One region of the Melaminivora jejuensis genome, then DNA from elsewhere that is predicted to be linked to it. Evidence: riboswitches for the same ligand, from Rfam matches in the RefSeq annotation. Region 1 holds a riboswitch; the other holds the start of a gene.
What was found. Region 1 has a riboswitch for S-adenosylhomocysteine ahead of ahcY (adenosylhomocysteinase). Riboswitches for the same ligand answer to the same signal wherever they lie in the genome.
Positions count from the first base shown of each region.

Region 1 (3,406 bases):
GCTCGGTCAGCATGGCGCCCAGCTTGGACAGCTGCAGCCGCGCGACCTTCTCGTCGAGCAGCTTGGGCAGCACATAGACCTTGCCCACCTCATACGCATCGGGGCGCGTGAACAGCTCGATCTGCGCCAGCGTCTGGTTGGCGAACGAACTGCTCATGACGTAGCTGGGGTGGCCGGTGGCGCAGCCCAGGTTCACCAGGCGGCCCTTGGCCAGCAGGATGATGCGCTTGCCGTCCGGGAAGATGATGTGATCGACCTGCGGCTTGATCTCCTCCCACTGGTAGCGCTCCAGCGAGGCGACCTCGATCTCGTTGTCGAAGTGGCCGATGTTGCACACGATGGCCTGATCCTTCATGGCAGCCATGTGCTCGTGGCGGATCACGTCCTTGTTGCCGGTGGTGGTCACGAAGATGTCGGCTAGTGGCGCGGCATATTCCATGGTCACCACGCGGTAGCCTTCCATCGCCGCCTGCAGGGCGTTGATGGGGTCGATCTCGGTCACCCAGACCTGCGCCGACAGCGCGCGCAGCGCCTGCGCCGAGCCCTTGCCCACGTCGCCATAGCCGGCCACGACGGCCACCTTGCCGGCGATCATCACGTCGGTGGCGCGCTTGATGCCGTCCACCAGCGATTCGCGGCAGCCGTACAGGTTGTCGAACTTGCTCTTGGTGACCGAGTCGTTGACGTTGATGGCGCGAAACAGCAGCGTGCCCTTGGCCGACATCTCATTGAGGCGATGCACTCCCGTGGTGGTTTCCTCGGTCACCCCCATGATCTGGGCGCTCTTGCGCGAGTACCAGGTGGGGTCTTCGGCGAGCTTGGCGCGGATGGAGGCGTACAGGATGCGCTCTTCCTCGCTGGCGCCGTTGCCCGCTACCAGCGACGGGTCTTGCTCGGCCCGCTTGCCCAGGTGCATGAGCAGCGTGGCGTCGCCGCCGTCGTCCAGGATCATGTTCGGGCCTTCGCCCTCGCTGCCTTTGGGGCCGAAATCGAAGATGCGGTGCGTGTAGTCCCAATAGTCCTCCAGCGACTCGCCCTTGATGGCGAACACCGGCGTGCCGCCGGCGGCGATGGCGGCGGCGGCGTGATCCTGCGTGGAGAAGATGTTGCACGAGGCCCAGCGCACCGTGGCGCCGAGCGCCTGCAGCGTCTCGATCAGCACGGCGGTCTGGATGGTCATGTGCAGGCTGCCGGTGATGCGCGCGCCCTTGAGCGGCTGCTGCGCAGCGTATTCCTCGCGAATGGCCATCAGGCCGGGCATTTCGGTTTCGGCGATGGCGATTTCCTTGCGGCCCCAGGCGGCAAGGGTGATGTCGGCGATGGCGCTGTCGGCGGGTGCTGCGGCAGGGGTGTCTTTGAGAACTGCGCTCATGAGTTGTCCTTCAAACCAGGTTTGTGCAAGAAAGAACCACGCGCAGAAAGAAGGGGGAGCAAAGCTCACCACACAGGCCGGGCGTGGGTGAGCGTCGTTGCGGGTGTCGATGCTGGATATCGATGCCTTGATACCGATCGTTTCCGAGCCTCACGCCCCGCTGCTGTCGGGGGCGCTGCAACGCTCCTCGGAAAAGCGCGCGATTATACCGGGCAAGCCTTGTGCTGGCGCCGCGCCGTAGAATCGCGCCCTTGCGGCGCCGTGCGTGCCAGGCAGCCGCGCGCGGCCCTGCACTGCGCCCCTCCCTTCCCCATGCGCTGCGCCATCCAAGCCATGCACGCGCCAGCGCCACCGCCTGTTGCCCCACTGTGTCCTACGCTTCCGAGACGCGGCGCCGCCGCACCTTCGCCATCATCTCCCACCCCGACGCGGGCAAGACCACGCTGACGGAAAAGCTGCTGCTGTTCTCCGGCGCCATCCAGATCGCCGGCGCCGTCAAGGGCCGCAAGGCCAGCCGCCACGCCACGTCCGACTGGATGGAGATCGAAAAGCAGCGCGGCATCTCGGTGGCATCCAGCGTGATGCAGATGAGCTGGCGCGAGCACGTCATCAACCTGCTGGACACGCCGGGCCACAAGGACTTCTCCGAGGACACCTACCGCGTGCTCACCGCCGTCGATTCCGCCCTGATGGTGATCGACGCGGCCAACGGCGTGGAGACGCAGACGCGCCGCCTGATCGAGGTCTGCCGCCAGCGGGACACTCCCATCATCACCTTCGTCAACAAGATGGATCGCGAAGTGCGCGACCCGCTGGACATCCTCGACGAGGTGGAGCGCGAGCTGGGCATGCCCTGCTGCCCCATGACCTGGCCGGTGGGCCAGGGCAAGAGCTTCGGCGGCATCATCGATCTGCGCACGCAGAGCATGACGGTGTTCCAGGCCGGCAGCGATAAGCGTCCGGAGGACTTCGAGGTCATCGCGCTGTCCGAGGTCGATACGCTGCGCGCGCGCTTCGGCAAGACTTTCGACGACGCCATGGAGAGCATGGAGCTGGCCGTGGGCGCCTCGACCGAGTGGAGCCACGAGCAGTTCCTGGCGGCCAAGTTGACGCCGGTATTCTTCGGCTCGGGCGTGAACAATTTCGGGGTCATGGAGGTGCTCAACGCGGTGGTGGACATGTCGCCACCGCCTGGCCCACGCATCGCCTACGCCGAAGTCAACCGCCAGCGCGAGGAGCGGCTCGTGCATCCCGAGGACAAGGGTTTTGCCGGGGTGGTCTTCAAGGTGCAGGCCAACATGGACGCCAACCACCGCGACCGCATCGCCTTCGTGCGCGTGGCCTCGGGCCGCTACACGCCGGGCATGAAGATGCGCGTGCAGCGCACCGGCAAGGAGCTGCGCCCGACCAGCGTCGTCACCTTCATGAGCCAGCGCCGCGAGGCGGTGGAGGAGGCCTATGCGGGCGACATCATCGGCTTCACCATCCACGGCGGCGTGCAGCTGGGCGACTCCATCACCGACGGGCCGGCGCTGCAGTTCACCGGCCTGCCGTTTTTTGCCCCCGAGCTGTTCATGACCGTGGTGCTGAAGAACCCGCTGCGCTCCAAGCAGTTGCAGCAAGGCCTGATGGAGCTGGGCGAGGAAGGGGCCATCCAGGTCTTCAAGCCCGACGCCGGCGGCAACATGCTGCTGGGCGCCGTCGGGCAGCTGCAGTTCGAGGTGGTGCAGCACCGCCTGAAGACCGAGTACGACTGCGATATCCGGCTGGAGGGCTGCCAGTACACCGGCGCGCGCTGGATCACCGCCGACACGCCCCAGCAATTGCGCGAGTTCGAGAACGCCTACCCGCTGCGCCTGGCGCACGACGCCGCGGATACGCTGGCGTTTCTGTGTACCTCGCCGTATGACGTGCGGCTGGCGCAGGAGCGGTTTCCGAAGATCCACTTTCATCCGCTGCGCGAACATGCGGGGTTGGCGTTGCAGGGGGTGTGAGCGAGGGGAGGCAGGCACATCCATACACCCCAGCCGCGCT
Region 1 covers NZ_JACWIJ010000002.1:3,591,892-3,595,297, reverse strand. Annotated here, with positions in the region: gene ahcY (adenosylhomocysteinase) at 1-1,372, opposite strand, end outside; S-adenosyl-L-homocysteine riboswitch at 1,455-1,567, opposite strand; gene IDM45_RS16795 (peptide chain release factor 3) at 1,741-3,366, shown strand.

Region 2 (3,406 bases), 770 kb from region 1:
CGGCGGCGCCGTCCTCGGGCCGCCCGCACACCAGGTTCAGGCACCAATGCACGCCATACGAGCGATAGACATAGGCCCGCCCCGCCGGCCCGAACATGGCCGCGTTGCGCGCCGTCGGGCCGCGAAAGCTGTGCGAGGCCGGGTCGCTGGCGTCATAGGCCTCGGTCTCGACAATGCGCCCGCCCACGCCATCGACCAGCAGCGTGACGCCGATGAGCAGCGGGGCCAGCGCCTGGGCGGGCAGCGTGAAGTCGAGCGCGGCGGGCACCAGTGGCTGCACATCGGTGGCGGCAGCAGCGCCGGGCGCTGCGTGGGGGCGGGTGTCAGGCCCATGCGGTGGCCCGAGGTCAGCGCCCGCCTTGGAAGACGAAGAAGTCCACCGCCGACGGGGCCACGCTGGTAATGGTCAATCGCGTGCCATCGAGCAGCGCAATGCCCGCCACGGCAGTGCCGTGCGGCAGGGGGCAGCCATCGCCGGTGAACGACGCGCGCAGGTCATATACGCCGCGCCCACCGGGACGCACCCCGACGGAGCCGCGCACCAGGCAGGCTGGCGTGGGCTCGGTGGACATCAGGCCGCCGTCGGCATGGATGGTCAGCGCCAGCGGCGCCGGCCAGCCGCCCACGCTGCCGACATAGCTGCCAGCCAGTGCAGCGACGGGTGCCGTGCGCTCGTAGCCGGGCACATAGGTGCCGGAGAAGACATCAAAGACGAAGCCTGCCTCCAATTGGCGTTGCGGCACATAGCTGCCGCCGTAGAGCGACGAATGCACCTGCCCGGCGCGCTCGTAGTCCACCACCGCCGCCGAGCCGCGCAACTGCCCGCCGGAGGAGCTGCTGGAGCCATGAAACGCACCGTGGATGACCGGCCCGCGCGTATAGACGCCCCAGGTCTCGCCCGTGTCGAGGATGGTCAGCAGCACGTCATAGCCGGTCGAGGCGCGGCCCGCCCAGCGGCCCTCGGCCCCGGCGATGGGCCTGGCTGGCGGCGGGCCGGTGGACGGGTCATCGTCGCTGCTGCTGCCGCCGCCGCAGGCGCTGAGCAGCAAGGTAGCGGCAGCCGCAGCAGCCACGGACATACGCAGAAAAAATGGAGGTGTACGCATGGAGCAAGCCTTGGAGGGAAGGCCTGAATGTAGCGCGCCCCTGGCGCAGGCCAGCGCCAGCCAATGCCGGCCAGCCCAGGCCAGCGCTGCTTGGCTGATCAGCGCGCGCAAACCCAAATTTTGGCCGTGCCGTAATACGAGCCTTGATAAGCAAATGCCAGCGGGAAGCGCGATTGCGGCTTGGTGTCGAGCGAGATGAAGTGCAGCGGGAATTGCTGGCTGGCGTAATTTCTTTTGCCGTCTGCTTCTTGGGAATAGAAGCTGCCCGCGTAGCCTGACGGCAAGCTTGCGATGCGCTGCTGCGCCCGGGGTTGCTGCAGTCTTCCTAGAATCCCCCACTTTGACCCGCTTTCCCCGCCAAGGAGCGTTGCAGCGGCTGCCTTTTGTCTTGTCCTGTGTGTCGAGCGGCAGACCGTCAGGCTTGGCAGGGCGTGACCACAACCCATCAACGACGCTCACCTGTACCCCTTGATATCGACCCCACAGGTGAGCCTGATGACTTCCACTGGTACTGCAACCACTGCCTCCATTCCTGCTGTCGCTGCCGTGTGCGTTCCCCCATGAAGCTCTCCGGCCTGGAGCCGGTGCTGATCGGCGAGGACAGCCTGTTCGTCAACGTCGGCGAGCGCACCAACGTCACCGGCTCCAAGGCCTTTGCCCGGCTGATCCTGAACGAGGAATACGAAAAGGCCCTGTCCGTGGCGCGCCAGCAGGTGGAAAACGGCGCCCAGGTCATCGACGTGAACATGGACGAGGCCATGCTCGACAGCAAGGCGGCGATGGTGCGCTTCCTGAACCTGATCGCCTCCGAGCCGGACATCGCCCGCGTGCCGGTCATGGTGGACAGCTCCAAGTGGGAGGTCATCGAGGCCGGCCTGCGCTGCCTGCAGGGCAAGGGCATCGTCAACTCGATCAGCATGAAGGAGGGGCTGGAGGAGTTCCGGCGCCAGGCCCGGCTGATCCGCCGCTACGGCGCCGCCGCCGTGGTCATGGCCTTCGACGAGAAAGGCCAGGCCGACACCTTCGAGCGCAAGATCGAGATCTGCGAGCGCGCCTACCGCGTACTGGTCGATGAGGTGGGCTTTCCGCCCGAGGACATCATCTTCGACCCCAACATCTTCGCCATTGCCACCGGCATTGAGGAGCACGCCAACTACGCGGTGGACTTCATCGAGTCGGTGCGCTGGATCAAGGCCAACCTGCCGGGCGCCAAGGTCTCGGGCGGCGTGTCCAACGTGTCGTTTTCCTTTCGCGGCAACGACCCGGTGCGCGAGGCCATCCACACGGTGTTCCTGTACCACGCGATTGCCGCCGGCATGGACATGGGCATCGTCAACGCCGGCATGGTGGGGGTGTACGACGACCTCGACCCGGCCCTGCGCGAGCGCGTCGAGGACGTGGTGCTCAACCGCCGCCCGGATGCGGCGGAGCGATTGCTGGAGATCGCCGAGGCCACCAAGGGCGCGGCCAAGGACGACAGCAAGAAGCTCGAATGGCGCGGCACGCCCGACAACCCCAAGACCGTGGGCGAGCGCCTGTCGCACGCGCTGGTGCATGGCATCACCGACTTCATCGTGGACGACACCGAGGAGGCCTACCAGAACATCGTGGTGCAGGGCGGTGGCCGACCGCTGCACGTCATCGAAGGGCCGCTGATGGATGGCATGAACATCGTGGGCGACCTGTTCGGTGCGGGCAAGATGTTCCTGCCGCAGGTGGTGAAATCCGCCCGCGTGATGAAGCAGGCCGTGGCCCACCTGATTCCCTACATCGAGGAGGAAAAGCGCCAGCAGGAGGCCGCCGGCCTGGACGTGACCAGCAAGGGCAAGATCGTCATTGCCACTGTCAAGGGCGACGTGCACGACATCGGCAAGAACATCGTCACCGTGGTCTTGCAGTGCAACAACTTTGAGGTCATCAACATGGGCGTGATGGTGCCCTGCCACGAGATATTGGCGCGCGCCAAGGCCGAAGGGGCAGACATCGTCGGCCTGTCGGGCCTGATCACACCCAGCCTGGAGGAGATGCAGTACGTCGCCGGCGAGATGCACAAGGACGAGTATTTCCGCATCAAGAAAATTCCGCTCCTGATCGGCGGCGCGACCTGCTCGCGCGTACACACCGCCGTCAAGATCGCGCCGCAGTACGACGGGCCGGTGGTCTATGTGCCTGATGCGTCGCGCAGCGTGAGCGTGGCGCAGAGCCTGCTGGGCGAGGGCAAGGATCAGTACCTGGCCGAAGTCCAGGCCGACTACGACCACGTGCGCGAGCTGCACGCCAGAAAGAAGCGCGTGCCGCTG
Region 2 covers NZ_JACWIJ010000002.1:2,821,612-2,825,017, reverse strand. Annotated here, with positions in the region: gene IDM45_RS13355 (DNA-3-methyladenine glycosylase) at 1-280, opposite strand, end outside; gene IDM45_RS13350 (hypothetical protein) at 348-1,106, opposite strand; gene IDM45_RS13345 (hypothetical protein) at 1,205-1,390, opposite strand; S-adenosyl-L-homocysteine riboswitch at 1,460-1,570, shown strand; gene metH (methionine synthase) at 1,667-3,406, shown strand, end outside.
Region 2: another riboswitch for S-adenosylhomocysteine. It lies ahead of metH (methionine synthase); the one in region 1 lies ahead of ahcY (adenosylhomocysteinase).